3 regions of the Methylobacterium sp. CM6247 genome follow, and region 2 is predicted to be linked to each of the others. Evidence: predicted binding sites of a transcription regulator. Region 2 holds the regulator's gene; each other region holds the start of a gene.
The links. Region 2 encodes LexA, which represses DNA repair genes until DNA is damaged. Its sites were predicted from a motif close to TGTTCNNNNTGTGTTCNG; they were not measured.
Positions count from the first base shown of each region.

Region 1 (4,646 bases), 5.0 Mb from region 2:
CTGTGTCGACGATCCCCAGGCCGCGTTGAAGATCGTCGATATCGTGCATGAGGAATTCACCGGAGTGCGCACCTATGTCCGCGCCTTCGACCGGATGCATTCCGTGGAGCTGATGAACCGCGACGTGGATTATCAGCTTCGCGAGACCGTGGAATCGGCCATCGCCTTCGGCCGCGCGACCCTGGAAGGGCTCGGCATTTCGGCCGAGGCCGCCGCCGCCACGGCGCAGGACGTGCGCAAGCGCGACGTGGCCCGCCTCGTCCTGCAGCAGGCCGGCGCCCTTCCGGAGGAAACGCGCTATATCGGCGGCAGCCCCGAGATCAAACCCGAACCCTTGACCCGTCCGCAGCGCCCGTCGCGCGCCCTCAGCGCCGAGACCAGAGATATTATCGGCCTGGAACAGCGCGAAGCCGCGACCCGCACGTTGCAAGTCCAGGATTCCCCATTGCAGGACACGCCAGCGGATGCCTGAAACGAGCGCGGCGGCGGTGAAACCCGCCGCCCGACGGGAGACGGGCCGTTTCGTCACGGGATCGATCCTGCGGCACGTCGTGGTGATGAGCGGGACGGGCTCGATCGGGCTGATGGCGATCTTCGTCGTCGACCTGCTCTCGCTGATCTATGTCTCGAAACTCGGCGACCCGACGCTCACGGCGGCGGTGGGCTTCGCCACCATCGTCCAGTTCTTCGCCATCGCCATCAATATCGGCCTGATGATCGCCGCCGGGGCCCTGGTCTCACGGGCCATCGGCGCGGGCGACGAAGCGGGCGCGCGGCGGCTGGCCACCTCCGCCTCGATCCACGGCATCATCGTCTCGGGCATCCTCGTCCTCGCCATGCTGCCCTTCCTGCCGACCATCCTGTCCTGGATCGGAGCCGACGCCGAGACGCTGCCCGTCGCCGAGCGCTTCCTCTGGATCGCCCTGCCCTCGAACATGCTCATGGGGCCGGGCATGATGTTCTCGGGCCTGCTTCGCGCGGTTGGGGCGGCGCGCCAGGCGATGTACGTGACGCTGGGCGGCGCCATCGTCACCGCCGGCCTCGATCCGCTCCTCATCTTCACGGCGGGGCTGGGGATCGACGGAGCCGCCATCACCACCTGCGTGGCGCGGGCGACCTTCGCCCTCGTCGGCCTGTGGGGCGTGCGCCAGCACCGGATGCTCGCCACGCCGAGTGTCGCGGATGTGATCTCGGACGCGCCCATCGTCTTCCGGATCGCCCTGCCCGCCGTGCTCACCAATCTCGCCCCCTCGGTGGCGAGCGCCTTCATCGCCCATGCGCTGGCCAAGTTCGGCGCCGTGGCGGTGGCCGGCAACGTGGTGATCGACCGGCTGACGCCGGTGGCCTTCGGCGGCCTCTTCGCCATGTCCGGCTCCATTGGCCCGATCCTCGGCCAGAATTGGGGAGCGGGGCGGTTCGACCGGATGCGCGGCGTGCTGAGGAACGGCGCGTTGGTGACGGCGGTCTATGTCGTGGTGGTCTGGGCCGCCCTGATCGCCTTTCGCGGGCCGTTGACGGGCCTGTTCGAACTGACCGGGACCGCCGCCGACCTGTTCGTCTTCTTCTGCCTCGTGAGCGGAGGCGTGTGGTTCTTCACCGGGCTACTGTTCCTCGCCAACGCCTCGTTCAACAATCTCGGCTTTCCCTTCCTGTCGACCTTCCTCAATTGGGGCCGCGCCACCATCGGAACCGTGCCCCCGGCGCTTCTCGGCGGCTATCTCTATGGCCCCGAGGGCATCATCGCCGGGGTGGGGTTCGGCTCCATCGCCTTCGGGGCGATCGGCATCGCCCTCGCCTTCCGGACGGTGACGCAGCTCGAGCAACGGGCCGGTTTCGCGCGCGAATTAGCCTCGAAGGCCGATGCGGATGCCTCCGGGGGCGATATTCCGGCCCCGGAGAGGTCGAACGCACTGGTTTAGAGCCGGGACGGGCATGATCTCGGGCTGGTAAGTACGACTGGGATGCGACAGAGTTCGCGTCTCGACAGCAGGCCGAAGCAATTCGGCCTGGCCGCGATGGGATCAAGAGGCTGCCGCCATGTTCAACCTGTTCGATCTCTTGCAGGCGCAGGGCGGCATGGACCCCAATGGTTTCATGGGCGCCAACGGTTTCGGCCAGCAATTCGGATTGTCGCCGGACCAGACTCGTCGGGCCATGGAAGCGCTGATGCCGGCCCTGACGCTCGGCCTCCAGCGCAACGCCGCCGCCGATCCCACCGGCTTCACCCAGATGTTCAGCTTCATGGACCCGGCCGCGCTCACCGCCCCGCAGGCCAAGCCGCAGATGGATGCCATGATGCGCCAGCTCTTCGGCTCGCAGCATCTGAGCCAGGCCGTACTGCAACAGGCGGCTGCGGTGAGCGGCGTGGCGACGCCCGCCCTCCGGCAGATGCTGCCGCTCATGGCCGGCATGGTCGTGGCGGGGATCGTCCACGTGATGATGAATCCGGGGCAGCCCGCTCCCCAGCCCGCGCCTCCCCCGCCCTCGCCCTTCGGCATCCCGACCCATCCCTATTGGACCGAGATGATGAACGGCTTCATGAAAGCGAGCGGTGCGATGCTGTCTTCGCCGATGCAGGCCGGCCCCCCTACTCGCACCGCCCCGGCACAGAAGAGCCTGCCGCCCGCACGCCTGTTCCCGGCGGCCCGACCGGCGCAGGATTCTTCCCCCACGCCCGAATCCCGTCAGGCCTCGGCCGGCGCGCAGCAAGGTGCTGCGCTGAACCCGTTCGATCTGTTGCAGCAGATGTTTCAGTCCGGGCTGGAGGTTCAGCAGGAAAACGCCAGGACGATGCAGAGCCTGTTCGACAGCCTGTGGCGTGACGGCATGGCGTCCGTAGGCCCGTCGAAAGCCAACACCCCGACGCCGAACCGACCCGGCCAGACGCGGCGCTGAAGCCGGCGCCGCACGAGACGCGCGGGGCACGAACGCTCAAATACTCCGGGTGAAAGCCTGCGCGACAGACTCGTAAAGCTCGCGGACCCGGTTGGTGTAATTCAGCAGCGCCGTGACGATCCCCAGGACGATCACGCTGGCAATCAGGGCGTATTCGATCGCGGACATCCCGCTTGTATCTCGAGCGAACCGCGAAGCGCTTCGTGAAAGACGGGACGAAGGGCCAGCCGAGGACGCGATCGGCTTGGCGACCGCAGATGTCACATCGTTTTTTTCAGAAATCGTCATCGAGCGAGGCGATCCCTGAAGAAGCAGCGCCCGCCTTCCTACGACGAAAATCATTGCCGACGGTTTAAACAAATACCGGCGAAACGCCGTCGGACTTCCAATGGGTACGTGCCCCTCTGCCAACGCGACCAGGGGCTCGACATCCGGTTCGATGTCCCACGATCCGGCAGCGACGGCCCAGCGCTTTCACCGCTCACATCGTCATTCCGCGTCACCGGGTTGCCCGGCCCCGAAGGGCCGAGCCAAAGGCGCGCTAGACATCACTATGCAGGACGAGACGGATCGGGTCTCGCCCTATCGAAAACGCGTGCCGCAAGCCCGCGACCGGGGCTGCCGACCATCAAGCTTTTCCGGATTCCTTGCGCAGCGCGTCGATCCGTTTGGAGGCCTCGGCCTTGTCCAGATCCGGCTCGAACGAGTCGGGTGATTTCGCCTCCTCCGACAAGGTCTTGAGATAGGAAGCCTGCGCGCCGGTCATCGGCTCGTCGCCCGTGGTCCATTCGCTCGGATCCTTGATCCGGTTCGATGCATCGCCACCCGCCGTCTTCGGGTTCTCGTTCTCGTCCGTCGCCTGCTTCTTCGTCATCGCTCGACCTCGTTCATGAATTGTTCTCTCCATAACGAGGCGGTCGCCGATGAGTTCCGAACCCTGACCATCCCCGGGATGCGGGGTGTAAGCCTCACTTCGCCACGATCCTTCGTTCCGGCAACCGGCGGCCATATCGTTGGTGCCCCGCTAGCCCGGCAGAAGTCCCGCCTGACGGTAGGTGTCGATCGCCGCATCGTAGACGGAGAGATCCGACCGGCTTCTCGCCAGAAGTTGCGCGCCGGCGATGGCCGCGAAGATGGCCCAGGCTCTCGACGTGGCGGTCTCGGCGGTGACCGGGGATGCGGCGGTCAGCTGTCTGCCGATCCAGGCCACGTTCACCTCGGCGAAAGCTCGCACCTCCGCCTTCACGTCGTCCGGCAGGTCGTCGTGCTCGGCGGCCATCATGCTGCCGAGGCACATTCGGTTGTCGTTCTGGAGCGCCGCGCGGAACGTGTCGGGGTAGCGCCGCAGACAGGCGACCGGATCCGGACATGCGTCCGATAGGGCCTCCAGGGCAGCGAACGCATCTTCCCGGTAGCGCCGTGCCACCGCCGCCCCCAGGGCAGCCTTGCCGGGGAAATAATAGTGGATGCTCGCCGCCTTGATTCCCACCTCCTCCGCGAGATCGCGGAAGTTCAGGCCGCCATAGCCGCGTGCCTGCGCGGTCAGCCTTGCGGCGTTCAGGATCAGTTCCCGGGTGCTCTCACTCATCCTCCGCTTGTACACCTGCATTCTATCGATTGGCAGGTAGACGTTGACGTGTCGTCATCGACCTGCATGGTGTATCTACCAACTGGCAGATAGAGAGCGTTGCCCATGAAAATCTACGACCGTGAGGCGGGTCCCCACCCCGCACGAATCCGCATCGTCCTCG
Region 1 is NZ_JBTXKX010000003.1:229,529-234,174, forward strand. It holds gene ACYQOP_RS01925 (monovalent cation:proton antiporter-2 (CPA2) family protein) at 1-472, shown strand, start outside; gene ACYQOP_RS01930 (MATE family efflux transporter) at 465-1,919, shown strand; gene ACYQOP_RS01935 (DUF937 domain-containing protein) at 2,038-2,895, shown strand; gene ACYQOP_RS01940 (Flp family type IVb pilin) at 2,932-3,063, opposite strand; gene ACYQOP_RS01945 (DUF3072 domain-containing protein) at 3,524-3,769, opposite strand; gene ACYQOP_RS01950 (TetR/AcrR family transcriptional regulator) at 3,920-4,483, opposite strand; gene ACYQOP_RS01955 (glutathione S-transferase family protein) at 4,589-4,646, shown strand, end outside.
Region 1: a site for LexA is predicted at 3,780-3,797, ahead of ACYQOP_RS01945 (DUF3072 domain-containing protein). Genes of this name have one in related genera too.

Region 2 (4,646 bases):
GCCCGCAACGCGCTGACCCGGCGCATCACCGACGCCAATGGCGGGCAGGCCGGCGCGGTGGCCGCCGCCCTCGTAACGGGCAAGCGCGGCCTCATCAATGCCGAGACCAACGAGGTTCTGCGTGCGGCGGGAATCTACCACGTCGTCTCGATTTCCGGCCTCCACATGGTGCTCGCAGCCGGCGTCGTGTTCTGGCTCGTCCGCGCGCTGCTCGCCCTCATTCCGGGGCTCGCCCTGGTTTGGCCGATCAAGAAGATCGCCGCCGGCTTCGCCATGGTGGGTGTCACGGCCTATTGCGTCTTCTCGGGCTGGGATATCGCTGCCGAACGCTCGCTCATCATGACGTTGGTGATGCTCGGCGCGATCCTGGTAGATCGCCCGGCTTTGAGCATGCGAAACCTCGCGCTCGCTGCCCTCATCGCCCTCGCGCGCGAGCCGGACGGGATTCTCGGCCCGAGCTTTCAGATGTCGTTCGGCGCGGTTGCGGGCCTCATCGCTTGCGCCGGTGCGCTCAATCGCTGGATGCCGCCACGCGAAGGTGCGGGCCTCTTGGCCCGAACCTGGCGGTTTCTGGCTGTCGCGGTCCTTGGCACGCTGGCGACGACCTTGATCGCCCAGATCGCCACGGCGCCCTTCGCGACCTATCATTTCCAGACCGTCCAGCCCTTCGGCATCGTCGGCAATGCCCTGACCTTGCCCCTCGTCTCCCTGGCGGTGATGCCGGCGGCGGTTCTTGGGATCCTCGCCTATCCCTTCGCACTGGACCAGCCGGTCTGGTGGGCGATGGGGCTCGCCGTACGCGGGATGCTCACGATCTCCGGCTGGATCAGCGGGTTCGGACACGCCACGCTCGTCGTCCCGGCCTATGGCAGCACGGCACTCTGCCTGCTTGCTCTCGCCCTGCTCCTGCTGACACTTCCCGTCTCGAGCTTACGCTGGATCGGCCTTGCTCCGGCCGCTCTCGGTGTCGTGCTCGCTACCATGCCGCCGCGTTACGACGTCTACATCGACCGTGAGGGTGGCGGTGCAGCCTTCCGCGACGGGGACGGCCGATTGAGCATTCTCGGCAGCCCGCCGGCCTTCGTCCTCGAACAATGGCTCAAGGCGGATGGCGATTCGCGGAAAGTCGCCGCCGTCGCAGCCTCGCCGAGAAGCCGATGCGATACCGTCGGATGCGTCGTCGAGTTAGGACCGGGTCGGATCGTCGCCCTCGTCAAGGACAAGCGGGCCTTCGCGGAGGATTGCGAACGGGCGAGTGTGATCATCGCCCGCCGTGACGCTCCCAAAGACTGCCGGGCCGGCTTCGTCATCGATCGCGCATACCTAGCCCTACGCGGCGCCACCGCCATCCGTTTCGGCCCTGAAGGACCGCAGGTCACGTCCGCCCACCAACCTCATTCTCGTCCGCCATGGCGGCGGGCGGTCGCTGTCGTCACGCCGTCCCCTTCGCCTCCGAAGGAATCGGGACCAAGTCCGAAACCCATAGAACCCGAGGGCGACGACGGCGATCCGTCATCCGAAACGCAGTCGGACGGGCTTCAGTAACGACGGACCAGGCTGACGAGCCGCCCCTGGATCTGAACACGATCCGGACCCAGAACCCTCGTCTCGTAGGCTGGGTTTGCCGCTTCCAGAGCGATGGAGGAACCGCGGCGACGCAGGCGCTTCAATGTGGCCTCTTCATCGTCAATGAGGGCAACGATGATGTCGCCCGTATTCGCAGTGTCCTGCTTCTTGATCACGACAAGATCACCATCGAGGATACCCGCTTCGATCATCGAATCGCCACGGACCTCCAGCGCGTAATGTTCGCCGCCGGCCAGGAAGTCCGGTGATAGCGTCACGGAATGGCTCTGGTTCTGTATGGCGGAGATCGGCGTGCCGGCCGCGATCCGTCCCATGACCGGGATTGTGATCGACCTTCCGCTCTCGTCCTGGGCCTGGGTCGTTGGCTGGCGCAGGGACGGCATCGCCTTGGACCGACCGCCTTCGACGACGCTCGGCGTGAAGCGGCGAACTTCACCGGCGGGAGCGGGCTTCGACGCCGGTGCACCGGTCAGGCTCTCAGGCATCCGGATCACTTCGATCGCCCTGGCGCGATTCGGCAAACGACGCAGAAATCCGCGCTCTTCGAGGGCCGTGATCAACCGGTGGATCCCCGACTTCGATTTGAGATCGAGGGCGTCCTTCATCTCGTCGAAGGAGGGCGGGACACCACTCTCCTGCATCCGTTGTTGGATGAATTGGAGAAGATCCAGCTGCTTACGCGTCAACATACAGATCACTCTTCCACTGAAGCCAATGGCCGCGACTAACGCCGCTGAAACAAAACACGAACACGGTAGACGTTCCGCAAGTGTTCTGCAAGGGTTCCGTTAACCCGGTGGTAGAGTTTGTTCCTGAGGTGCAATGTTCCGCTCAAGCGGCCTTACCGCGGGCCGGCTTGGCGTCCGCCGGTATCACCCGCCGGGCCCTTCAATCATCCGATGGGGCTTCGTGCCGCGGGGGCTTACCCCGCCACTGTATGGCGGGCCTTCGCGGTGTCCGGCGGAGCCGCGCGCCCAGTCCCCGCCGATGACTTAGTCGGTCACCGACGGCCGGGGAGCCATGCGATATGGCGGGTACTCTGGCGGCAGCGTCGATCAGTCGAGATAGTCACCATATTTCTCGACATGGCTGGCGAGGCCGAGGCCGTGCTCGCGCACGAGGCGTTCCGCCAGATCTGCATCGCGCGCTTCCAATGCCTTGATGATCGCCACGTGTTCCTTGATCGAGTTGGCCGCGCGTTCCCCCTGACGCAGCGCGGTGTTGCGAATACCGCGGACATGCATCAGCAGGTTGCTGGTGATGTCTTTGATCACGTCGCACTGGCCGAGCGAAATGATCTTCTGGTGGAAGCGAATGTTGGCTTCCGAATACTCGTCGAGATGATCCGACGGGCGTCCTTCATAGAATTCTGGAAAGTGCTCACGCAGGCAGAGAAGTTGTTCGTCGGTGGCACGCTCGCAGGCGAGGCGCGCAGCCATGCTCTCCAAGGCAGACCAAGCCTGGATCATGCTGACAATTTCTTTCTTCGACTTCTTGATGACGAAGACACCGCGACGGGCCTCGAACCGCACGAAGCCTTCCTGCTCCAATACCGTCAGCGCTTCGCGCACAGGGGTGCGGCTCACGCCAAGGTTCAAGGACAGCTTTCGCTCATCCAGGCGAACCTCTTCACGCTGATTATAAATGTTCATGTTCGTGATTGCTTCTTTGAGCGCGTCATAAGCCAATGCACGCAAGCTTGAAGTCGCAACGATAGGCTTTACTTGAAATGTGTCGGATTTAACCATTTTTCATGCCACCTAGAATAATTTAAACTCGCACACGCGGGCGAGCACACTTGGTGTGAAGCATGCCAAACTCGCGTTTGAAATACAAGGAATGCCTCGGCCCGCTCAAAGCTCTTAACATAAGCTGAGTGGCGCTTTCCTCGCTACGGTTCGAAGAGCAGACTTCCGATTACCATGAAGGAAGGAGTTGTATTCTTCCCGTGTCGACCGGCCATGCGAAGCCTCGCGTTCGAGCGATCCGATGCTGATCGGCACAATCGTGCAAATCCGTTTGACAGTTGGTATTTGGTATGCCACCAATTGCCTATCGGGTCGGAGGGCTTACAGCAGTTTTCGACTGCTAGATCGGGTCAAAGCGTCTTCTCTGTTCGAGGCAGGCGCGGGATCGCCAGCCGGCGAACGCCGCTCGACTGGCGATAGGCATTATAAAACATGGCGATTTGGTTGTGTCCACCATCGACCCCATCAAGTCACCGCAAAGATTAAGCTGCGCGGAATACCCAAAGAGATCATAAATTTTTGGATTCCCGTTGAAGAAAATCCACGCCCCGTCGAGGGAGAATGAAACGTCACGCTGGCCGACTTCACTGCAACGCCAACTCCAAAGTCACTGCCAGGACGTCGATTTAACGTCGAGGAATCCCGCGGTCTCCGAAGCCGCATCACAATCGGGTTTGCGCTGCAAGAGAGAACCAAATCCCGCAGCGGAAAAGTTCACGTCATCGGTTCGCCGACTTTGCGGACCGCCAATCAAAATAAAACGTCAAAGAACCAGGGAGAGAACACGATGTCAGCTTTGGCCCAGAGAATCGATGTCGACGTTTCGGCCGAGCCGGAACTCACCGATGGCTTCCACCTCGTCATCGACGCGCTGAAGCTCAATGACATCAACACGATCTACGGCGTGCCCGGCATTCCGATCACCGATCTCGGTCGCCTCGCCCAGGCCGCAGGAATGCGGGTCATCTCCTTTCGCCATGAGCAGCACGCCGGCAACGCCGCCGCCATCGCGGGCTTCCTGACGAAGAAGCCCGGCATCTGCCTCACGGTTTCCGCGCCTGGCTTCCTCAACGGCCTCACGGCCCTGGCCAACGCCACGACTAACTGCTTCCCGATGATCCTTATTTCCGGCTCGTCGGAGCGCGAGATCGTCGATCTCCAGCAGGGCGATTACGAGGAGATGGACCAGCTCGCCATCGCTAAGCCCCTGTGCAAGGCCGCCTTCCGCGTTCTTCACGCCGCCGACATCGGCATTGCCGTCGCGCGGGCCATCCGGGCCGCAGTTTCGGGCCGCCCCGGCGGCGTCTATCT
Region 2 is NZ_JBTXKX010000003.1:5,257,699-5,262,344, reverse strand. It holds gene ACYQOP_RS25950 (ComEC/Rec2 family competence protein) at 1-1,545, shown strand, start outside; gene lexA (transcriptional repressor LexA) at 1,539-2,276, opposite strand; gene ACYQOP_RS25940 (GntR family transcriptional regulator) at 2,643-3,335, opposite strand; gene oxc (oxalyl-CoA decarboxylase) at 4,123-4,646, shown strand, end outside.

Region 3 (4,646 bases), 1.2 Mb from region 2:
GCTGCGCGAGCGCCCCGTATTTCAGCGCATTCGTCGCCAGTTCGTGCAGGGCCAGGGCGAAGATCTGGACCGTCGAGGAGCGCAGCGCGATCGCCGCCGGCCCGTTCATGCTGACGCGGGAGGCGCCGCCGTCGAGCGCGGCCACTTCGCTCCGGATCAACTCGTCGAAACTGACTCTCTCACCCTCGGCGAGGCGGGACAGTAATCCCTGCACACGGGCGAGGGCCGCCAGGCGCGGGCCGTAGCGCGCCCGGAAATCGGCGAGATCCGTGCTGTTGCGTAGGGTCTTGTCGACGGTGGCGCGCACCACGCCCATGAGATTGCGGGTGCGGTGCTGCAGCTCCGCCACGAGCACGCTCATATGCTCGGCCGTCTCCTTCTCCTCGGTGATGTCCCGGCCGACGCCGCCGATCCAGCACACGGCACCGGCCGCGTCGCGCATGGGAAAATCGGTGTCCCGCAGCCAGCGGATGCCGCCGTCACTGGGCCGCCTGACGCGATACTCGAAGGTGACGCTCTCGCCCGTCCGGACCCGTTGCAGGCTCTCGACCGCACGCTCGCGGTCTTCCGGCACGATCAGCTCGACCCAGCTGGTCATGTGGTCGCCGGCGACTGCCGTCGCACGGTCGAGACCGTAGATCGTCTCGAAGGCAGGCGTGAGATAGACCCACTCGAAGGTCGAGGCGTCGCGCATCCAGAGCACGTTGGAAGAGGCTTCGCCGAATTGGCTGAGGCGCTCCTCGCTCTCGCGCAACGCCGTCTCGGCTTTCCTGCGCGCCGTCACATCGCTGGCCGTTCCCAGCCATTCCTTGATCTCGCCCCACTCCGTGAGCGTCGGCACGGCACGGGACAGGCTCCAGCCGAGCGACCCGTCGCTGCGGATCACCGCATGTTCCAGCTCGAAGATCGATCGCGTCGCGATTGCCCGGTCGATGGCGGCCCGGACCTCCGCCTGGTCGCCGGGGCGGATGTAGCGGTCGAGCCAGGTCTTGTTCGGCTGGTCCGTGGCGCTCCGGAAGGCGCGTCCCTCCAGCCGTTGCAGCTCCGACCAGTCCGGGCTCATCCGGTAGACGACGTCCGAACTGGCGGTGACGAAGGCACGGAAGCGCTCCTCGCTCTCCCGCAGGGCCGCCTCGGTGCGCTTGCGAGGTTGGATGTCCTTGAACAGGATGGCGACCCGCTGCTGTTCGGTGGTGCCGACGCGAAAGGCATAGACGTCGTACCAGCGCCCGATGGCGCTCGACCGGCGTTCGAACCGTTCCGCCACGCCGTTCAGGGAGATCCGGCCGAACGTCTCGAACCAGTTCGCCTCGAGCCCGGGGAGCAACTCCCGCATCGTCCGGCCGACGGCGTCGCCGAGCCCGGTCTGGTGACCGAATGCAGGATTGACGGAGAGGAACCGGTAATCGACCGGACGCTGCCGGTCGTCGAAGATCATCTCGACGATGCAGAAGCCCTCGTCGATGGAGTTGAACAGATGGCGGTACATCGCCTCGCTCTCCTCCAGTTTCGTTTGCGCGACCTCGTCTTGCAGACGCAGGATCTCTTCCTGAGCCGCCTTCCAGGCGGTGATCTCCTTGGCGGTGGTCGCCACGCCGTCGCCGAGTTTCACCACCGATTGGTAGAGCCAGCCGTCTCCTCGCTCGTGTGCGTAGCGGCGTTCGGCGACCGAGGACCGGCCTGTCTGCACGACCTGCCGAAAAGCCTCGAAGGTCCCTTCCTGAACCACGCCTGGACTGCGTTCGAGGAGGCTTTGTCCCCTCACCTCGCCGAGGTGCCGTTCCGACGTGTGGTTGTTCAACCGCCAGCGGAAATCGACGATCTCGCCCGAAGCGTCCCGGACAGCCTCGAAGACCTGGATCATGTCCATGGAACTGTCCAGCGTAGCCTGCAGCAGGTCACGGCTCAGCTTCAGCTCGGCCGTGTGCTCCCTCACCTCCCGTTCCAGTTCGGCACGATGCCACGCTTCGGTTTTGCGTAGTGCGTCATGGGCTTCCGTCAGGGCGCGGGTACGGTCCATGACCCGCTGCTCCAGTTCGCTCCTGCCGGCCCGTGCCTCATCGAGGGCGCCGGTCATGGCGTAAGCGGCGGAGGCGAAGTGCGTCAGCCGAGTGAGGAGCCTGAGATCCTCGCCGTCGAAGCCGCGACCGGGGTCATGGATGCCGGCCCAGAGCGTACCGACCGGCTCATCGCCGGCACGGAACGGCACCAGCAGGAGTTCCCGGATCAGCGGCTCGACACGGGCGGCCGGGAAGCGGGTATGGGGGTGGGAAAGCAGCAGGGGAATATTGCGGCTCACCACGAGTCCGCAGGGGCTCTCGTCGAAGGAGATCGAGCCGCCCATATGCGCAGCCCATGGTCCTGCGATTGCCGGCCAGTGGAAGCTTTTCGTCGGCTCTCCCGACCCGAGAATGCTGATGCCGGCCGACTCGGCCATGCCCATCTCGACGACAAGATCCGCCAGGCGCTGCAGGACCGTGTCCGGCCGGACGGCCAGCGCCTGGGCCAGTTCGGCCAGCGCATGGGCTTCTGCCTCGTAGTCGGGAGGCCGTACGGGACGCCTCAGCAACGCGTCGGTGATCAGGACCTCTTCGAGGCCGGCCAGCGCATCCGGTGACTCCGTGAGGGTCATCTCTCTTGGGTGCTCGTCGTTCGTTCGAGGTCGAAGCAGCCAGGAACACTGCGAGCGTACTCAATTTCGCTCTCCAGCGCGAATGTCATCAATCTTTCCGCGATAGGGCGCGCTGAATCAATTTAAACTTGTGCCGAAAGCCGAATACGCATTGGTCCAATCTCCAAGGTGCCGCATTCGCTCGAGACGGACCGATCGACGTCGAGGGGACGAGCCGGCGGTGCGCGCCCTATCCGTCCGCGTCCGTCCGGGATGCCCGGTCGCCGAGGATGAGGTCGAGCTCCCGAAAGACCGCCGCATTGCTCACCGGTTTCTCCAGCCGCCGAGCGGATGCGTATCGGTTCGGGATCGTCGCCAGATCGTAGCCGGTGGTGAACAGGAACGGTACGTCGAGGGCACGGAGGGCGTCGGCCACCGGGTAAACCTCGTCACCCCCGAGATTCACGTCCAGGATGGCGGCGTCGGGCGGCATCGGGCCTTTGAGGAGGGCGAGGGCGCCCTCGAGGGTGGCGATGGGCCCTAGCACCTCGGCGCCGGCATCGGACAAACCGCGCGACAGTTCGTCGGCCAGGAAGTACTCGTCCTCCACCACCAGGATACGCCGGCTGCAGAGCGTCCGCTTCGGCATCATGTCTACTCCCTTCCCCCGTTGTGAAACGGATGGAACCATGATGCCGTCAACGTCATCTTCTTCCATCACGTAGATTGCTTATGCGTCGAACCAGTCGGGTGGGGGGCGATTACTCAGCCCACCGGCCGGATCATCCCGTTTATAACGATGCGCTCCTGCGTGGGAGCGGACCCCGCGGGCGGACGAAACACGTCATGCGTCTTGAAACCGGTTCGGTTCGATGGCTCGCCGGCAAAAGCCGGATCCTCGTCGCCGGTTGACCCGAGGGCTGAAAATCGCGAGGAACAAAGGCCGAACGCGTTGCCTGCCTGCTGCCCCGTGCACCGATGTGACAGCCCAATCCGATGTCGAGCCCTGCCGACACTGCCCCCGTCCGCAAGATCATCCATATCGACATGGATGCGTTCTACGCATCCGTCGAGCAGCGCGACGATCCGGCTCTGCGAGGGCGGCCCCTGGCGGTCGGCGGGTCGCGCGAGCGCGGCGTGGTGGCGGCCGCCAGCTATGAGGCGCGAGCCTTCGGCGTGCGCTCGGCCATGCCCTCCGTCACGGCCCGGCGCCTGTGCCCCGACCTCGTCTTCGTCAAGCCGCGCTTCGAGGTCTATCGGGCGATCTCCGAAGAGATCCGCGCGGTCTTTGCCCAGCATACCGCGATCATCGAACCGGTGGCCCTCGACGAGGCCTATCTCGACGTCACCGAGAACCTGCAGGGGCTGGCCACCGCCACCGAGGTGGCGCGGGTGATCCGGGCGGAGATCCTCGCGCGGACCGGTCTCGTGGCATCGGCCGGCGTCTCCTACAACAAGTTCCTCGCGAAGGTCGCCTCGGACTTCCGCAAACCCGACGCGCTGTTCGTGATCACGCCCGTGATGGGCCCTGGCTTCGTCGAGGATCTGGCCATCGGCCGGTTCCACGGCGTCGGCCCCGTCACCGAGGCGAAGATGAAGCGCCTCGGCATCCTCACCGGCCGTGACTTGAAGGCCCGCTCCCTGGAAGAGCTGCAGGCGGCCTTCGGGAGCTCGGCGGCCTATTATCATTCGGTGGCGCGCGGCATCGACGAGCGGCAGGTGCGTGCCCATCGGATTCGGAAGTCGGTGGGGGCGGAGACCACCTTCTCGGAGGACCTCACCGAGTTCGATGCCATGGAGGCGCGACTGGCGCCGCTCATCGACAAGGTCTGGGCGTCCTGCAGCGCCAAGGGCGTCGCCGGCCGCACCGTCACGCTGAAGGTGAAATTCTCGGATTTCGTCCAGATCACTCGGGCGCAGTCCTTCGAGGCCCCGGTCGCCGGTCGCGATACGATGATGCACACGGCGCTGGGACTGCTGCGCACGGTGTTCCCGCTCCGCCGCAGCGTTCGCCTGCTCGGCGTCTCCCTGTCGG
Region 3 is NZ_JBTXKX010000003.1:4,081,927-4,086,572, forward strand. It holds gene ACYQOP_RS20230 (PAS domain S-box protein) at 1-2,632, opposite strand, end outside; gene ACYQOP_RS20235 (response regulator) at 2,862-3,263, opposite strand; gene dinB (DNA polymerase IV) at 3,608-4,646, shown strand, end outside.
Region 3: a site for LexA is predicted at 3,544-3,561, ahead of dinB (DNA polymerase IV). Genes of this name have one in related genera too.